DNA from 2 places in the Pseudorhodoferax sp. LjRoot39 genome. Region 2 is predicted to be linked to the other one. Evidence: predicted binding sites of a transcription regulator. Region 2 holds the regulator's gene; the other holds the start of a gene.
The links. Region 2 encodes sigma-54, which starts transcription at its own class of promoters, with help from an activator protein. Its sites were predicted from a motif close to TGGCANGNAANCTGCTTT; they were not measured.

Region 1: a site for sigma-54 is predicted at 3,044-3,061, ahead of nirB (nitrite reductase large subunit NirB). Genes of this name have one in related genera too.

Annotation. Positions count from the first base shown of each region.
Region 1 is NZ_CAXUQL020000001.1:6,408,897-6,416,698, forward strand. It holds gene ACSQ4M_RS29975 (ABC transporter ATP-binding protein) at 1-78, opposite strand, end outside; gene ACSQ4M_RS29980 (ABC transporter ATP-binding protein) at 75-833, opposite strand; gene ACSQ4M_RS29985 (substrate-binding domain-containing protein) at 841-2,037, opposite strand; gene ACSQ4M_RS29990 (hypothetical protein) at 2,034-2,186, opposite strand; gene ACSQ4M_RS29995 (BPSL1445 family SYLF domain-containing lipoprotein) at 2,325-2,918, shown strand; gene nirB (nitrite reductase large subunit NirB) at 3,281-5,800, shown strand; gene nirD (nitrite reductase small subunit NirD) at 5,812-6,150, shown strand; gene ACSQ4M_RS30010 (formate/nitrite transporter family protein) at 6,169-6,981, shown strand; gene ACSQ4M_RS30015 (protein kinase domain-containing protein) at 6,959-7,802, shown strand, end outside.
Region 2 is NZ_CAXUQL020000001.1:543,229-551,030, reverse strand. It holds gene ACSQ4M_RS02575 (hypothetical protein) at 1-357, shown strand, start outside; gene argS (arginine--tRNA ligase) at 407-2,080, shown strand; gene ACSQ4M_RS02565 (SPOR domain-containing protein) at 2,139-2,798, shown strand; gene ACSQ4M_RS02560 (thiol:disulfide interchange protein DsbA/DsbL) at 2,864-3,511, shown strand; gene lptA (lipopolysaccharide transport periplasmic protein LptA) at 3,615-4,229, shown strand; gene lptB (LPS export ABC transporter ATP-binding protein) at 4,231-5,007, shown strand; gene ACSQ4M_RS02545 (RNA polymerase factor sigma-54) at 5,022-6,605, shown strand; gene ACSQ4M_RS02540 (THUMP domain-containing class I SAM-dependent RNA methyltransferase) at 6,795-7,802, shown strand, end outside.

The DNA.
Region 1 (7,802 bases), 5.9 Mb from region 2:
CACCACGAGGTCCACGCCATGCAGGATGTGGTACGCGCCGATGTGCGTGTGCACGTCCTTCAGTTCCAACAGGTTCATGCCCTGGCCACTCCGAGGTAAGCCTCTTGCACGATCGGCGAGGCGATGACCTCCGCCGGGTCGCCATCGGCCACGAGCTGCCCGTTGTGCAGCACGATGATCCGGTCGGCCAGTTCGCGCACCACGTCCATCTTGTGCTCCACGAGCAGGATGGTTTTGCTGCGGTCGCGCTTGAGCTTGCGGATCAGGTCCAGGATCACGGGCGCCTCGGCCGCGTTCATGCCGGCCGTGGGTTCGTCGAACATGAAGACCTGGGGCTCCAGCGCCATCAGCAGCGCTACCTCCAGCTTGCGCTGGTCGCCGTGCGGCAGGCTGGCCACGGTGTCGTGTTCACGGGCTTTCAACGCCACCTCGGCGAGGATGGCGTCGGCGCGCGCCGTCAGGCCCTGGTGGTCGCTCCAGATGCTCCACAGGTTCAGGCCGCGCCGGTGCCGCCCTTCCTGCGTGGCCTGCACCGCCAGGCGCACGTTCTCCAGCACCGTGAGGTTGGGAAACAGGTTGGTGAGCTGGAAGGCCCGGCCCAGGCCCGCGCGCGTGCGTGCCGAGGGCGGCAGGCCCGAGAGTTCGCGGCCATTCAGCGCCACCGTGCCCGCGCTGGCCTTGAGCTGACCAGAGATCAGGTTGAAGTAGGTGGTCTTGCCCGCGCCGTTGGGGCCGACGATGGCCGTCAGCGTGCCCGGCGCGAAGCTGCAGCTGACGGCATTCACCGCGACGTGTCCGCCGAAGCGGACCGTCAGGTCTCGGGTTTCCAGCACGCCGCGATCAACGCTTGTTGCGGACCGGAACCTGCATTTCCTCAGGCTTGATCTCGCGCACCAGTTCCGGCACGCCCCAGGCGAAGGCCGGGTCCTGCTTGATGCGGAAGTGGTACATGCTCTGCATGGCCTGGTGGTCTTCCTTGCGGAAGGTCATCGTGCCCTTGGGTGTATCGAAGCTCATGCCCTCCATGGCCGCGATGAGCTTGTTCGTGTTGGTCTCGCCGCCCGTCTTCTTGAGGGCAGTGACCACCGCCATCGCGGCGGAGAAGCCACCGGCCGTGAAGAAGTCCGGCGGCGTCTTGAACTCCTTGTAGTGGGCCGCGACCATGGCCTCGTTGACCGGGTTCTTGGGCAGGCCGAAGTAGTAGTAGGTGGCGCCTTCCATGCCCGGGAAGCGCTTGTAGGCCGTCATGGCCGGCAGGATGTTGCCGCCCGTGGCCACCTCGATGCCGAAGCGCTTTTGCAGGTCGGCGTCGGCCAGCGCGTTGAACGGCGTGGTGGCACCGGCCCAGACCACCCAGACCACCTTGCGGCCCGGCTTGTCCTTGAGCTGGTCGACGATGCGCTGGATGCCGGCCGTGAAGTCGGTGGTGGTCGGCGGCAGGTATTCCTCGTGGCCGACCTTGGCCTTCTTGACCGCGTCCTTGAAGGCCTTCACGCCATCGCGGCCGAAGGCCCAGTCCTGCGCCAGCGTGACGATGGTGGTGCCCTCCTTGTCCAGCGCCACGGCGTTGCTGATGGCGTCCTGGCTGGAGTTGCGGCCGGTGCGGAAGATGTACTTGTTCCACTTGTCGCCCGTGATCGAGTCGGCCACGGCCGGCTCGACGATGAGCACCTTCTTGTACTCCTCGGCCACCGGCAGCATGGCCAGCGCCACGCCCGATCCCGTGGTGCCCACGGCCAGGTCAGCCTTGTCGTCGGCATAGGCCGTGGCCAGCAGCGACTTGCCCAGGTCGGGCTTGCCCTGGTCGTCCTTCTCCAGGACCACCAGCTTCTTGCCGTTGACGGCCATGGTGCCGCCCGTGGCGTAGTCCAGGCCCATCATGAAGCCGGTCTGCGTCTGCTTGCCATAAGCCTCCAGCGCGCCGGTCTTGCCGTAGACGTGGGCGATGCGGATTTCCTTGGACTGGGCGAAGCTCGCGGTGGCGCACAGTGCGAGTGCGGCAATGGCTGACAGGCGTGCCAGACGGCGACGGTTCATGGCGTAGTCTCCAAATGTGTGGTGCCTGGAAATTGCACAGTCCATGCCACCCAGAACAATCCTTTTTTTTCAATGACTTGCAATGTTTCTTTCGTGGCATCAACTGACAATTCAGACAACACAATTGCCTGAATTTCAGACAATTGCACGCCATTTCTACAGGGTTTTCCTGAGGAATGCGGTGCCACCGGCCTGTAGGCCGGCATCCCGCTCCGGGACTTTGCCGCTGCGGCGGAACTAGCATTCATCCCGCCCTTTCGGGCTGATGGAGCTACCAAGGAACCGCCATGCACAACACGCACAACAACCGCTTTCGCACCCTCGCCGGCACCGCCCTGCTGACCGCCTGCAGCCTCGCCTTCGTCGGCTGCACGACCACCAAACCGGGCACGGCCAGCACGCCTTCGTCGGCGCGACATGCCATCGATGCCGACGTCGACGCGGCCCTGTCCAAGCTCTACAACACCGTGCCGGGCTCGCGCGAACTCGTGGCGCGCTCGGCCGCCACGCTGGTGTTCCCGTCCGTGATCAGCGCCAGCCTGGGGCTGGGCGCCGAATACGGCCGCGGCGCATTGCGCGAAGGCAGCCGCACGGTGGGCTACTACAGCACCACGGCCGGCTCGGTCGGCTGGCAGGCCGGCGCCCAGTCGCGCGCCGTGATCTATGTGTTCAGCACGCGCGATGCGCTGGAGAAGTTCCGCGCCAGCAAGGGCTGGACCGTGGGTGCCGACGCCACCGTGGCCCTGGCCACCGTGGGTGCCAACGGCCAGATCGACAGCAACACCATCCGCCAGCCCGTGGTCGGCTACGTGCTGACCAATGCCGGCCTGGAAGCCGGCGTGGCACTGCAGGGCGCCAAGATCAGTCCTGTCATGCCGTGAGGCATTGCCCCAGGCTGGCCCATGTCCGCCCGGGGATGCCCCAACTTGGGGCCCAGCGTGCACCATGCGCGCTGACGCGCTGCCAGCGCTCCTGCGCAAGTCGTTGATTCCATTGAAACAGCGACTGGCACGTCAATTGCAACAACTGCCTTGCCCCTCGGCGCCGTAGCCGGGGGACAGGGCGGTTCCATTTCCGCCCGACTCTCCGCCAACGGTGGCGGAACCTCTGCCTGCTGGCAGCCCGACCGGGCTGCGCGCAGGCGGTGTTCCATCCAACCGGCGGAGCGCACAAGCGCCACCCGCCAGGGCTGGCCGAAGCGCTACCTGCGCCGCGACCCGTCCGCAGCCAGGAGCGCAAGCGCATGAAGATCGTCGTCGTCGGCCACGGAATGGTGGGCCACAAATTCCTCGAGAGCCTGGCCGAGAGCGGCCAGCCCGACCTGCAGGTCACCGTGCTCTGCGAGGAGCCGCGCGCGGCCTACGACCGCGTGCACCTTTCGGAGTTCTTCAGCGGCAAGACCGCCGACGCGCTTTCGCTGGTGGAGCCCGGCTTCTTCGAGAAGACCGGCTTCACACTGCGTCTGGCCGCCCGCGCAGCGGCCGTGGAACGCCGCAACAAGACCGTGACCACCGCCGACGGCGAAGTCGTCCCCTACGACAAGCTGGTGCTGGCCACCGGTTCCAACCCCTTCGTGCCCGGCGTGCCAGGCCGCGACCGCCCCGGCTGCCACGTCTACCGCACCATCGAGGACCTGGAGGCCATGCAGGCCTCCGGCGCCAGGTCGGCCAGCGGCGTGGTCATCGGCGGCGGCCTGCTGGGCCTGGAGTGCGCCAAGGCGCTGCGCGACATGGGTTTGCAGACGCATGTGGTGGAGTTCGCCCCGCGACTCATGACCGTGCAGGTGGACGAAGGCGGCGGCCGCACCTTGCGCAAGAAGATCGAGGCGCTGGGCGTGCAGGTGCACACGGGCCGCAACACCACCGAGATCGTCGACGGCGCCACGGCGCGCCACCGCCTGGTCTTCGCCGACGGCACACACCTGGAGACCGACATGATCGTGTTCTCCGCCGGCATCCGCCCGCGCGACGACCTGGCGCGCCAGTGCGTGCTGGCCATCGGCCCGCGTGGTGGCGTGGTCATCGACAACCACTGCCGCACCAGCGACCACGACGTCTACGCCATCGGCGAATGCGCGTCGTGGAACGAGCAGGTGTTCGGCCTGGTCGCGCCGGGCTACGACATGGCCCGCGTGGCTGCACGCCATGTGCTGGGCGATGCTACGGCGGCCTTCACCGGCGCCGACATGAGCACCAAGCTCAAGCTCATGGGCGTGGACGTGGCCAGCATCGGCGACGCGCAGGGCAAGACGCCGGGTGCCTGCTCCTACCACTTCGTCGACGAGCGCAAGCAGATCTACAAGAAGATCGTCGTCAGCGAGGACGGCAAGAAGCTGCTGGGCGCGGTGCTGGTGGGCAATGCCGACGAATACGGCACGCTGCTGCAGACCGCGCTCAACGGCCTGGCCCTGCCCGACGATCCCGAGTTCATGATCCTGCCCTCCAGCGACGGCAAGGCCAAGCCCGGCCTGGGCGTGGAAGCCCTGCCCGACACGGCGCAGATCTGCTCGTGCAACAGCGTCAGCAAGGGCCAGATCTGCGCGGCCGTCGGCGAAGGCGCCTGCACCGTGGCGGACCTGAAAGCCTGCACCAAGGCCGGCGCCACCTGCGGCGGCTGCGTGCCGCTGGTCACCCAGGTCATGAAGTTCGAGATGGCGCGCCGCGGCATGGCCGTCAACAACCATGTCTGCGAACACTTCGCCTACTCGCGCCAGGAGATCTACCACCTGGTGCGCGTGGGCCAGATCAAGACCTTCGACGAGCTGCTCGCCAAGCACGGCAAGGGCCTGGGCTGCGACATCTGCAAGCCCGTGGCCGCCAGCGTGCTGGCCTCCATCTGGAACGAGTTCGTGCTGAAGCCCCAGCTCGCCAAGCTGCAGGACAGCAACGACTACTTCCTCGGCAACATCCAGAAGGACGGCACCTACTCCGTGGTGCCGCGCATGCCGGGCGGCGAGGTCACGCCCGACGGCCTGATCGCCGTGGGCCAGGTGGCCAAGAAGTACGGCCTCTACACCAAGGTCACGGGCGGCGCGCGCGTGGACATGTTCGGCGCGCGGCTGGAGCAGTTGCCGCTGATCTGGGAGGAACTGATCGCCGCCGGCTTCGAGAGCGGCCACGCCTACGGCAAGAGCCTGCGCACCGTGAAGAGCTGCGTGGGCAGCACCTGGTGCCGCTACGGCGTGGACGATTCCGTGGGCCTGGCCGTGCAGATCGAGAACCGCTACAAGGGCCTGCGCGCGCCGCACAAGATCAAGTTCGGCGTCTCGGGCTGCACGCGCGAATGCGCCGAGGCCCAGGGCAAGGACGTGGGCATCATCGCCACCGACAAGGGCTGGAACCTGTATGTCTGCGGCAACGGCGGCATGAAGCCGCGCCATGCCGAACTGATCGCGAGCGACCTGAGCAAGGACGCGCTGATCGCGCTGGTCGACCGCTTCCTGATGTTCTACGTGCGCACGGCCGACCGGCTGCAGCGCACCAGCACCTGGCGCGAGAGCCTGGAGGGCGGGCTGGACTACCTGAAGCAGGTGCTGATCGAGGACTCGCTCGGCATCGGCGCCGAACTCGAGGCGCAGATGCAGCACGTGGTCGACACCTACCAGTGCGAGTGGAAGAGCGCCGTGACCGACCCGGCCGTGCGCCAGCGCTTCAAGAGTTTTGTGAACAGCGACCAGCCCGACCAGCGCATCGTGTTCGTGAAGGAGCGCGGCCAGATCCGGCCGGCGCGCCAGGATGAACGCGACACCGCCGAGACCATTTGAGGAGCACCACCATGCTGACCAAGACCCTGAACTGGACCGCCGTCTGCAAGGCAGACGACATCGTGCCCCACACCGGCGTCTGCGCGCTCGTCGAAGACCGCCACGTGGCCGTGTTCCGCCTCGGCGAGGACCGCTTCTTCGCCATCGACAACATCGACCCCAAGTCGGGCGCCAGCGTGCTCGCCCGCGGGCTGATCGGCAGCCTGGGCGAGCGCATCGTCGTCGCCTCGCCGCTCTACAAGAACCACTTCGACCTGGCCACCGGCGAATGCCTGGAGGCGCCCGAGCACTCCGTCGGCGTGCACGCCGTACGCGTCGACAACGGCCGCGTGTTCGTGGCCCTGAACTGAAACACACAAGGAAACGCCATGGCCTACCTCGCCCCCACCGAATTCGTGACCAAGATGGTCGACGCCGGTGAATCCAAGCTGCTGATGTCCACGCGCGACACGCTGATCCGCTCCTACATGGCCGGTGCCATCCTGGCGCTGGCGGCGGCCTTCGCCGTCAGCGTGACGGTCAACACCGGCAACCCGCTGCTGGGCGCCGTGCTGTTCCCGGTCGGCTTCATCATGCTGTACCTGATGGGCTTCGACCTGCTGACCGGCGTGTTCACGCTGGCCCCGCTGGCCGTGCTCGACAAGCGCCCGGGCGCCACCTGGAAGGGCGTGCTGCGCAATTGGGGCCTGGTGTTCTGCGGCAACTTCGCCGGTGCGCTGACGGTGGCCGTGTTCATGGCCATCATCTTCACCTTCGGCTTCTCGGAAGCACCCAACGCCATCGGCGAGAAGCTGGGCCACATCGGCGAGGGCCGCACTGTGGGCTACTCGGCGCACGGCGCGGCCGGCATGCTCACGCTGTTCGTGCGTGCGGTCATGTGCAACTGGATGGTGTCCACCGGCGTGGTTGCGGCCATGATGTCCACCAGCGTCTCGGGCAAGGCCATCGGCATGTGGATGCCCATCATGGTGTTCTTCTACATGGGCTTCGAGCACAGCATCGTCAACATGTTCCTGTTCCCCACCGGCCTGATGCTGGGCGGCAAGTTCACGATGATGGACTACATCGTCTGGAACGAGATCCCCACCGTGCTGGGCAACCTGGTGGGCGGCCTGACCTTCGTCGGCGCGACGCTGTACTCCACGCACTACAAGACCGGTGCCAAGCGCCGCATCGCTTGAGGTCACGCTCGGCCAGCATTCGCTGGCAGGTAGCGATGGGCTGAACCAGGACTTCCACGGCGCCGTCGTCCCCACGGGCTCGGCGCTGCACACCAAGGGCATCGCCGTGGCGCTGGCCGACGGCATCGGCTCCAGCACCGTGAGCCAGCTGGCCAGTGCCGCCGCCGTGCGCGGCTTCCTCGACGACTACTACGCCTGCTCGGAAGCCTGGTCGGTGCGCCGCGCCGCGCAATGCGTGCTGGGCGCCACCAACGCCTGGCTGCATGCGCAGAACCAGCGCGGCGATGCGCGATTCGACAAGGACCGCGGCCACTGCTGCACCTTCAGCGCCATCGTGCTCAAGGGTCGCGAACTGCACGTGCTCCACGTGGGCGACACGCGCATCTACCGCGTGCACGCGCAGGCGCTGGAGCAGCTCACCGAGGACCACCGCGTGCACCTGGGTCATGCGGGAGACCAGCAGTCCTACCTGGGCCGGGCGCTGGGCGCCACAGCGCATGTGGAGATCGACCACCTGCGCCTGGAGGCCGAACCGGGCGCGCTCTACCTGCTGGCCAGCGACGGCGCCTACGAGCGCCTGGACGCGGCCGCCGTGCATGCCGCGCTGGACCGTTGGCCCCAGGACTTCGACGCCGCGGCCCGCACCCTGGCCGAGACGGCACGCGCCCGCGGCAGCCGCGACGATGCCACCGTGCAGTTGCTGCGCATCGACACCCTGCCCCCGCACGACGCCCAGCCCTGGCAGGCCCGGCGCGCGCAGCTGCGGCTGCCGCCACCGCTGGCGCCGCGCATGGTGTTCGAGGGCTGCACGCTGGTGCGCG
Region 2 (7,802 bases):
GTGCTGGAAGAAGACGCCTACCAGCGCCTGCTGCGCGAACCCACGCCCTGGAGCGCGCGCATGCGTCCCGTCCTGTGCGACCTCTCGCGCTGGGTCTGCACGCTGGCGTCGCCGCACGCCGGTCCGCAGGGCGGGTGGTTGCAGGTGCAGACCGCACGCGCCGCAGAACCGGCCAGCCAGCATGCCGACTTGCTGGCCGAGCGCCTGCCGGATGCGGCACCGCTGCCCTGGCTGCAAGGCGGCCAGACGCTGGCGGTGGAGGGCCGCTGGCTGGTCGCCCGCGGCCTGGCGCAGCCGCCGGCCAGCCCCGTGCCGGACACCCTGGCCTACGCCGCACTGCCGGTGGGCGCGCCCTGAGCCCGATGTGTAACCGGTCGGCGCGATGGCGCCACCTAAAATCCCGCGGATGTTCTCCGTCAAACAAGAATTGCTGGCCGCGCTGGGCGCCGCGCTGGAGCAGGTTTCCCCCGGCGCCGGCGCCCGCGCGGCCTTCGAAACGCCCAAGGTCGCCGCCCACGGCGACCTGGCCTGCACCGCGGCCATGCAGCTGGCCAAGCCGCTCAAGCTCAACCCGCGCCAGCTCGGCGAGCAGTTGCGCACCGCGCTGCTGGCGCAGCCGGCCGTGGCGCAATGGGTCGCGGCCATCGACATCGCCGGTCCTGGCTTCCTGAACCTCAAGCTCAAGCCCGAGGCCAGGCAGCAGGTGGTGCGCGAGGTGCTGGCCCAGGGCGAGCGCTTCGGCATGCAGCCGGCCAACGGCCGCAAGGTGCTGGTGGAGTTCGTCTCTGCCAACCCGACCGGCCCGCTGCACGTGGGCCACGGCCGCCAGGCGGCGCTGGGCGACGCGATCTGCAACCTGTACCAGTCGCAGGGCTGGGACGTGTGGCGCGAGTTCTACTACAACGACGCCGGCGTGCAGATCGCCACGCTGACCAACTCCACGCAGCTGCGCGCCAGGGGCGTCAAGCCCGGCGATGCCGGCTGGCCCGAGGCCGCCTACAACGGCGACTACATCGGCGACATCGCCACCGACTTCCTCGCGAAGAAGACCGTCAAGGCCGACGACCGCGAAGTGACCGCCAGCGGCGACGTGGACGACCTCGATTCGGTGCGCGAATTCGCGGTGGCCTACCTGCGCCGCGAGCAGGACCTGGACCTCAAGGCCTTCCAGGTGCGCTTCGACAATTTCTACCTGGAGTCCAGCCTGTACACCTCGGGCCGCGTCGATGCCGCCGTGGCGCGCATGCAGGCCTCCGGCAAGACCTACGAGCAGGACGGCGCGCTGTGGCTCAAGTCCACCGACTACGGCGACGACAAGGACCGCGTGATGCGCAAGTCCGAGGGCGGCTACACCTACTTCGTGCCCGACGTGGCCTACCACATCGCCAAGTGGGAGCGCGGCTTCACCAAGGTCGTCAACATCCAGGGAACGGACCACCACGGCACCATCGCCCGCGTGCGCGCCGGCCTGCAGGCGGCCAATGTCGGCATCCCCGAGGGCTACCCCGACTACGTGCTGCACACCATGGTGCGCGTCATGCGCGGCGGCCAGGAGGTCAAGATCTCCAAGCGCGCCGGCAGCTACGTGACGCTGCGCGACCTGATCGAGTGGACCAGCAAGGACGCCGTGCGCTTCTTCCTGCTGAGCCGCAAGCCGGACACCGAGTACGTGTTCGACGTCGACCTGGCCATCGCCCAGAGCAACGACAACCCGGTCTACTACGTGCAGTACGCCCATGCGCGCATCTGCTCGGTGCTGGCGGCCTGGGGCGGCGACCGCGCCAGCCTGGCCGGTGCCGACCTGTCGGCGCTGCAGAGCCCGCAGGCCGATGCGCTGATGCAGCTGCTGGCCAGGTACCCCGACATGCTGACCAGCGCGGCGACGGATTTCGCGCCGCACGACGTGAGCTTCTACCTGCGCGAGCTGGCCTCCTGCTACCACAGCTACTACGACGCCGAGCGCATCCTGGTCGACGAGCCGGCCGTGCGCACCGCGCGTGTGGCGCTGGTCGCGGCCACGGCGCAGGTGCTGCACAACGGCCTGGCGCAACTGGGCGTGAGCGCGCCCGAGAAGATGTGACACCCCGATGACGCAAGCACAACAACGCAAGCGGCCGGCGGCCAAGTCCGGCGCCAAGGTGGGGCGGGGACAGACCGGCGGCACCATCATCGGCTTCATCGCCGGCGTGGTCGTGGGCCTGGTGGCGGCGCTGGCCATGGCGGTCTACGTGACCAAGGTGCCGGTGCCCTTCATGAGCGGCAAGACCCCGTCGGGCCGGCCGGTCGACGACGACGCCGAGACGCGCAAGAACCAGAACTGGGACCCGAACGCGCCGCTGCACGGTCGCAATCCGGCACGCCCGGCGGCACCCGCGTCCGTGCCCGCAGCCACGCCGGTGCCGCCGCCCGCGGTGGCCACGCCGGCCCCCGCTCCCGCACCACGCGTGGACAGTGCGCCTGCCACGGCGCGGCCTGCCGCGCCCTCGGCCGATCCACTCGGCGACCTGGCGCGCGCCCGCGCGGGCGGCACGCCCGCGCCCGCCGCGGCCCCGGCGGCAGACCCGTTCGACTACTTCGTCCAGGCCGGTGCCTTCCGCACGGCCGACGATGCCGAAGCCCAGCGCGCGCGCCTGGCCATGATGGGCCTGGAAGCCCGGGTGACCGAGCGCGAGCAGGCCGGGCGCACCGTCTACCGCGTGCGCATGGGCCCCTACCGTTCCCGCGAGGAAGCCGAACGCACCAAGGCGCGGCTGGACGGCACGGGTGCCGATTCGGCCCTGGTGCGCGTGCAGCGCTGAAGCCCCTTGCGGATTGAAACTTTTTGCGACCGATGCCGGTCACACCGGCCCTAGGAGTGAAACCAATGAAACGTCGTGAGTTCTCGAAAGCCGGCCTGGCCGTGTCCGCACTGGGCCTGACCCAGGCCCCCGCCGTGTGGGCGCAAGCCAAGGCCGGCACCGACTACCTGGTGCTGGACAAGCCAGCCGGCACCGAAGCCCCGGCAGGCAAGATCGAGGTGGTCGAGTTCTTCTGGTACGCCTGCCCGCACTGCAACGCCTTCGAGCCGGCGCTGGAGTCCTGGGTCAAGCAACTGCCCAAGGACGTGGCCTTCCGCCGCGCGCCCGTGGCCTTCCGCAACGACTTCGTGCCGCTGCAAAAGCTCTATTACGCGCTGGAAGCACTGGGCAAGGTCGACGACCTGCACCGCAAGGCCTTCTACGCCATCCACGTGGACAAGCAGCGCCTGAACACCGACGACACCGTGATCGCCTGGGCTGCCAGCCAGGGCCTGGACAAGGCCAAGTTCACCGAGGTCTACAACTCGTTCAACGTCGCCACCAAGGTGCGCAAGGCCACCCAGCTGCAGGACGCCTACAAGCTGGCCGGCGTGCCCGCCATCGGCATCAACGGCCGCTACTACACCGACGGCACGCTGGCGCAGAACATGAACCGCGCCCTCACGGTCACGGACCAACTGATCGTCGAGCAGCGCGGCAAGGCCAAGTCGTAGACTGCGGCGATATTGCACTGCACAATGGCCCGCATCAGCGGGCCATGTCGTTTTTGCATTCGCTCACGCCCGCTACAATGGCCGAGCAAGATTCGTGCCTTTCATGAAACCCACCACCGCCTCCTTCCTCGTCAGCCTGGCCCTTGCCCTGTCTTCCGGACTGGCGCTGGCCGAACGTGCCGACCGCGACAAGCCCATGAACGTCGAGGCCGATGCCATGCGCTACGACGACCTCAAGCAGGTCAATGTGTTCACGGGCCGCGTGGTCGTGACCAAGGGCACGATCCTGGCGCGCGGCGCGCGCGTGGAGGTGCGCAAGGACGCCCAGGGCTACCAGTTCGCCACCATCACCGCGGCGCCGGGCGAGCTGGCCTACTACCGCGAAAAGCGCGAAGGTGTGGACGAGTATGTCGAGGGCCAGGGCGAGGTGATCGACTACGACGGCAAGGCCGACAAGGTCATCTTCACCCGCCGCGCCGTGATGCGCCGCTTCGTCGGCAGCACCATGAACGACGAGGTGACGGGCAACGTCATCGTCTACAACAACGTGACCGAGGTCTTCACCGTCGATGCGGCCAAGCCCGGCAGCACCAACCCCGACGCACGCGTGCGCGCCATGCTGTCGCCGGCGCCATCGGCCAGCGCGCCCAAGGCCCCGGCACAGCCGAGCGCGCCGCTCAAGCCCAGCACCCGGCTCGGCAGCACGGAGAAGAACTGAGGTGGGGGCCGCGGACAGTGCTTTCGGCGAGGTGGGTGGCAGCCGCCTGGTGGCGCGCCAGCTGGAGAAATCGTACGGCAGCCGCAAGGTGGTGCACGACGTCTCGCTGACCGTCAACAAGGGTGAGGTCGTGGGCCTGCTGGGCCCCAATGGCGCGGGCAAGACCACCTCCTTCTACATGATCGTGGGCCTGGTGCGGGCCGATGGCGGCCACATCGCCATCGACGGCCAGTCGGTCGAGCACATGCCGATCCACCGGCGTTCCAGCCTGGGCCTGTCCTACCTGCCGCAGGAGGCCTCGATCTTCCGCAAGCTGACGGTCGAGGAGAACGTGCGCGCCGTGCTGGAACTGCAGCGCACGCCCGAGGGCAAGACGCTCACCCGCAAGGAGATCGAAGCGCGCCTGACCGGCCTCTTGCAGGACCTGCGCGTGGACCACCTGCGCGACTCCTCGGCGCTGTCGCTGTCCGGCGGTGAGCGCCGGCGCGTGGAGATCGCGCGCGCGCTGGCCACGCAGCCGCGCTTCATCCTGCTGGACGAGCCCTTCGCCGGCATCGACCCGATCGCCGTGATCGAGATCCAGCGCATCGTGAGCTTCCTCAAGGGCCGTGGCATCGGCGTGCTGATCACCGACCACAACGTGCGCGAGACGCTGGGCATCTGCGACCACGCCTACATCATCAGTGAAGGCCGGGTGCTGGCCAAGGGCACGCCCGCGGAGATCGTCGACAACGCCGAAGTGCGCCGGGTCTACCTCGGCGAGCACTTCCGGATGTAAGGCCCCCCGCCCCGATGAAGCAAGGCCTTTCGCTCCGCGTCTCCCAGCACCTGGCACTGACCCCGCAGCTGCAGCAGTCGATCCGGCTGCTGCAGCTGTCCACGCTGGAGCTGTCGCAGGAGGTCGAGCAGATGCTCGACGAGAACCCGTTCCTGGAGCAATCCATGGACGAGGCGCCGGGCGAGGACTTCGGCCTGGCCCAGGCCGACACCCCGGTGCGCGAGGAAGACCGCGACACCGAGGCCGTGCTGTCCAGCGGGTTGGACTACGCCACCGAGGCGCCGGCCGAGAACCGCAACGAATCCGAATCGCCGCTGACCGGACAGGCCGACGAGCACGATTGGGGCGGCGATGGCACCCACGACGTGGCGCCCGACGACGGCGAGTGGGGCGGTGATGCGCTGCCGCGCAACGGCGCCACGCAGGGCGAGGACGGCGAGGCCGATGCCACCGAGCTGGCGCGCAGCCAGGAGTCGCTCACCAGCTTCCTGCACCGCCAGGCGTTGTCGCTGCGCCTGTCCGAGGAGGACACGGCCGCGCTGCGCTTCCTGATCGAGTCGCTCAACGAGGACGGCTACCTCGAAGACAGCCTGGAAGAGCTCGCCGCCGGTTTCGCCGGCGACGACCCCGAGGCGCACGAGGAACTCGTGCACCGCTTCACCGTGGCCCTGCGCCTGCTGCAGAACCTGGAGCCGCCCGGCGTGGGCGCGCGCAACCTGGGCGAATGCCTGGCGCTGCAGATCCGCGCCCTGCCCGAGGACGAGGTGCCGCCCCCGCTGCGGCGCACGGCGCTGCGCATGTGCCGCCAGTCCATGGACCTGCTGGCGCGGCGCGACCTGCGCCGCCTGGCCAACCTGTGCGGCGACAACGAAGCCGGCATCAAGGCCGCGCTGGCGCTGATCACGCGGCTGGAGCCCAAGCCCGGCCGCAAGTTCGTCGACGTGGAGCGCAATGTCATCGTGCCCGACGTCATCGTCGTCAAGAGCGGCCGCGGCGCCAACGTGCGCTTCCGTGCCCAGCTCAACGCCGACGTGATGCCGCGCCTGCGCGTGCACGACATCTACGCCAACGCGCTCAAACAGCACCGCGGCGGCGGCCGCGAGGCCTCCGACACCGCCGCGCTGCAGCAGCGCCTGCAGGAGGCGCGCTGGTTCATCAAGAACATCCAGCAGCGCTTCGACACCATCCTGCGCGTGTCCAACGCCATCGTCGAGCGGCAGAAGAACTTCTTCACGCACGGTGCGCTGGCCATGCGCCCGCTGGTGCTGCGCGAGATTGCCGACGAGCTGGGCCTGCACGAATCCACCATCAGCCGCGTGACCACGGCCAAGTACATGGCCACGCCCTTCGGCACCTTCGAGCTCAAGTACTTCTTCGGTTCCTCGCTGGGCACCGAGACCGGCGGCAACGCCTCGAGCACGGCCGTGCGCGCACTGATCAAGCAGTTCGTCACGGCCGAGGACAGCAAGAAGCCGCTGTCGGACAGCCAGCTCTCCGAGATGCTCAAGGAGCAGGGCATCGAGTGCGCACGCCGCACCGTCGCCAAGTACCGCGAAGCCCTGCGCATCGCCCCCACCAACCTGCGCAAAGCGCTGTGATGAGTCCACCCCGTTTGGATGGCTCACTGCGTGTAGCCATCCCATCCCCCTCCAGGGGCGCCGCCAGCGGCCGGGCAGAGCCCGTTCCGCGGCGTCTGCTGGCATGGCCTGCTCCGCGGCCTTCTGAACCGCGCTGTGCAAGCCGACCTTGTGCTTGGCACGCGGCGCGCGGCGCCATGGAGCACTGAAATGCAAAACCTGCGCTTGTTCCTGCCCTGTGCGGCAGGTGTCGAAGCCATGCTGGCCGACGAGGCCGCGCGCATCGCCGGCGCGCCCGTCCAGGCCCGCCGTGCCGGCGTTCGGCTGACCGCCTCCTGGCGCGACGCCATGCGGCTGAACCTGCACAGCCGGCTGTGCCAGCGCGTGCTGATCGAGTTGGCCCACGGCGACTACCGCCAGGAGCAGGATCTCTATGCGATCGCCTCCAACGTCGCCTGGGAAGCCTGGTTCACGCCGCGCCAGAGCTTCAAGATCGAACTCACGGCGCAGCACAGCCCGCTGCAGAGCCTGAACTTCGCCGCGCTGCGCATCAAGGACGCCATCGCCGACCGCTTCCGCGACAAGACCGGTTCGCGGCCTGACGTGGACACGCGCTTTCCCCAGGTGCGCGTCTACGCCCACCTGACCACCGACCGGCTGCAGCTGTACATCGACAGTTCCGGCGAGCCGCTGTTCAAGCGCGGCTGGCGCGAAGACAAGGGCGACGCCCCGCTCAAGGAAACCCTGGCCGCCGCCATGCTCGCGGCCAGCGGCTGGGACGCCCAGACGCCGCTGTACGACCCCTGCTGCGGCAGCGGCACCATCGCCATCGAGGCCGCGCAGATCGCCTGCGGCATCGCGCCGGGCCTGAACCGGCGCTTCGGCTTCGAGCGGCTGGCGCCGTTCCAGGCGCATGTCTGGGCTGCACTGCGCGAGGACGCCCAGGCCGCCCAGCACGCCCCGACGACCACCGTGTTCGGCAGCGACGTGGCCCACCGCATGGTCGACTTCGCGCAGCGCAACGCCCAGCGCGCCGGTGTCGCCGCGGCCGTGCAGCTGCGCGGTGGCGACGCGCTGCAGCGCATGCCCCCGGCCGAGGCCGGCACCATGCTGCTGAACCCGCCCTACGGCGAGCGCATCGCCGTGGCCGGCGTGGCCGGCAGCCGGCTCGGACAAGCGCAGCGTGGTGGCCGCGAAACCGCGCAGACGGACGACGGT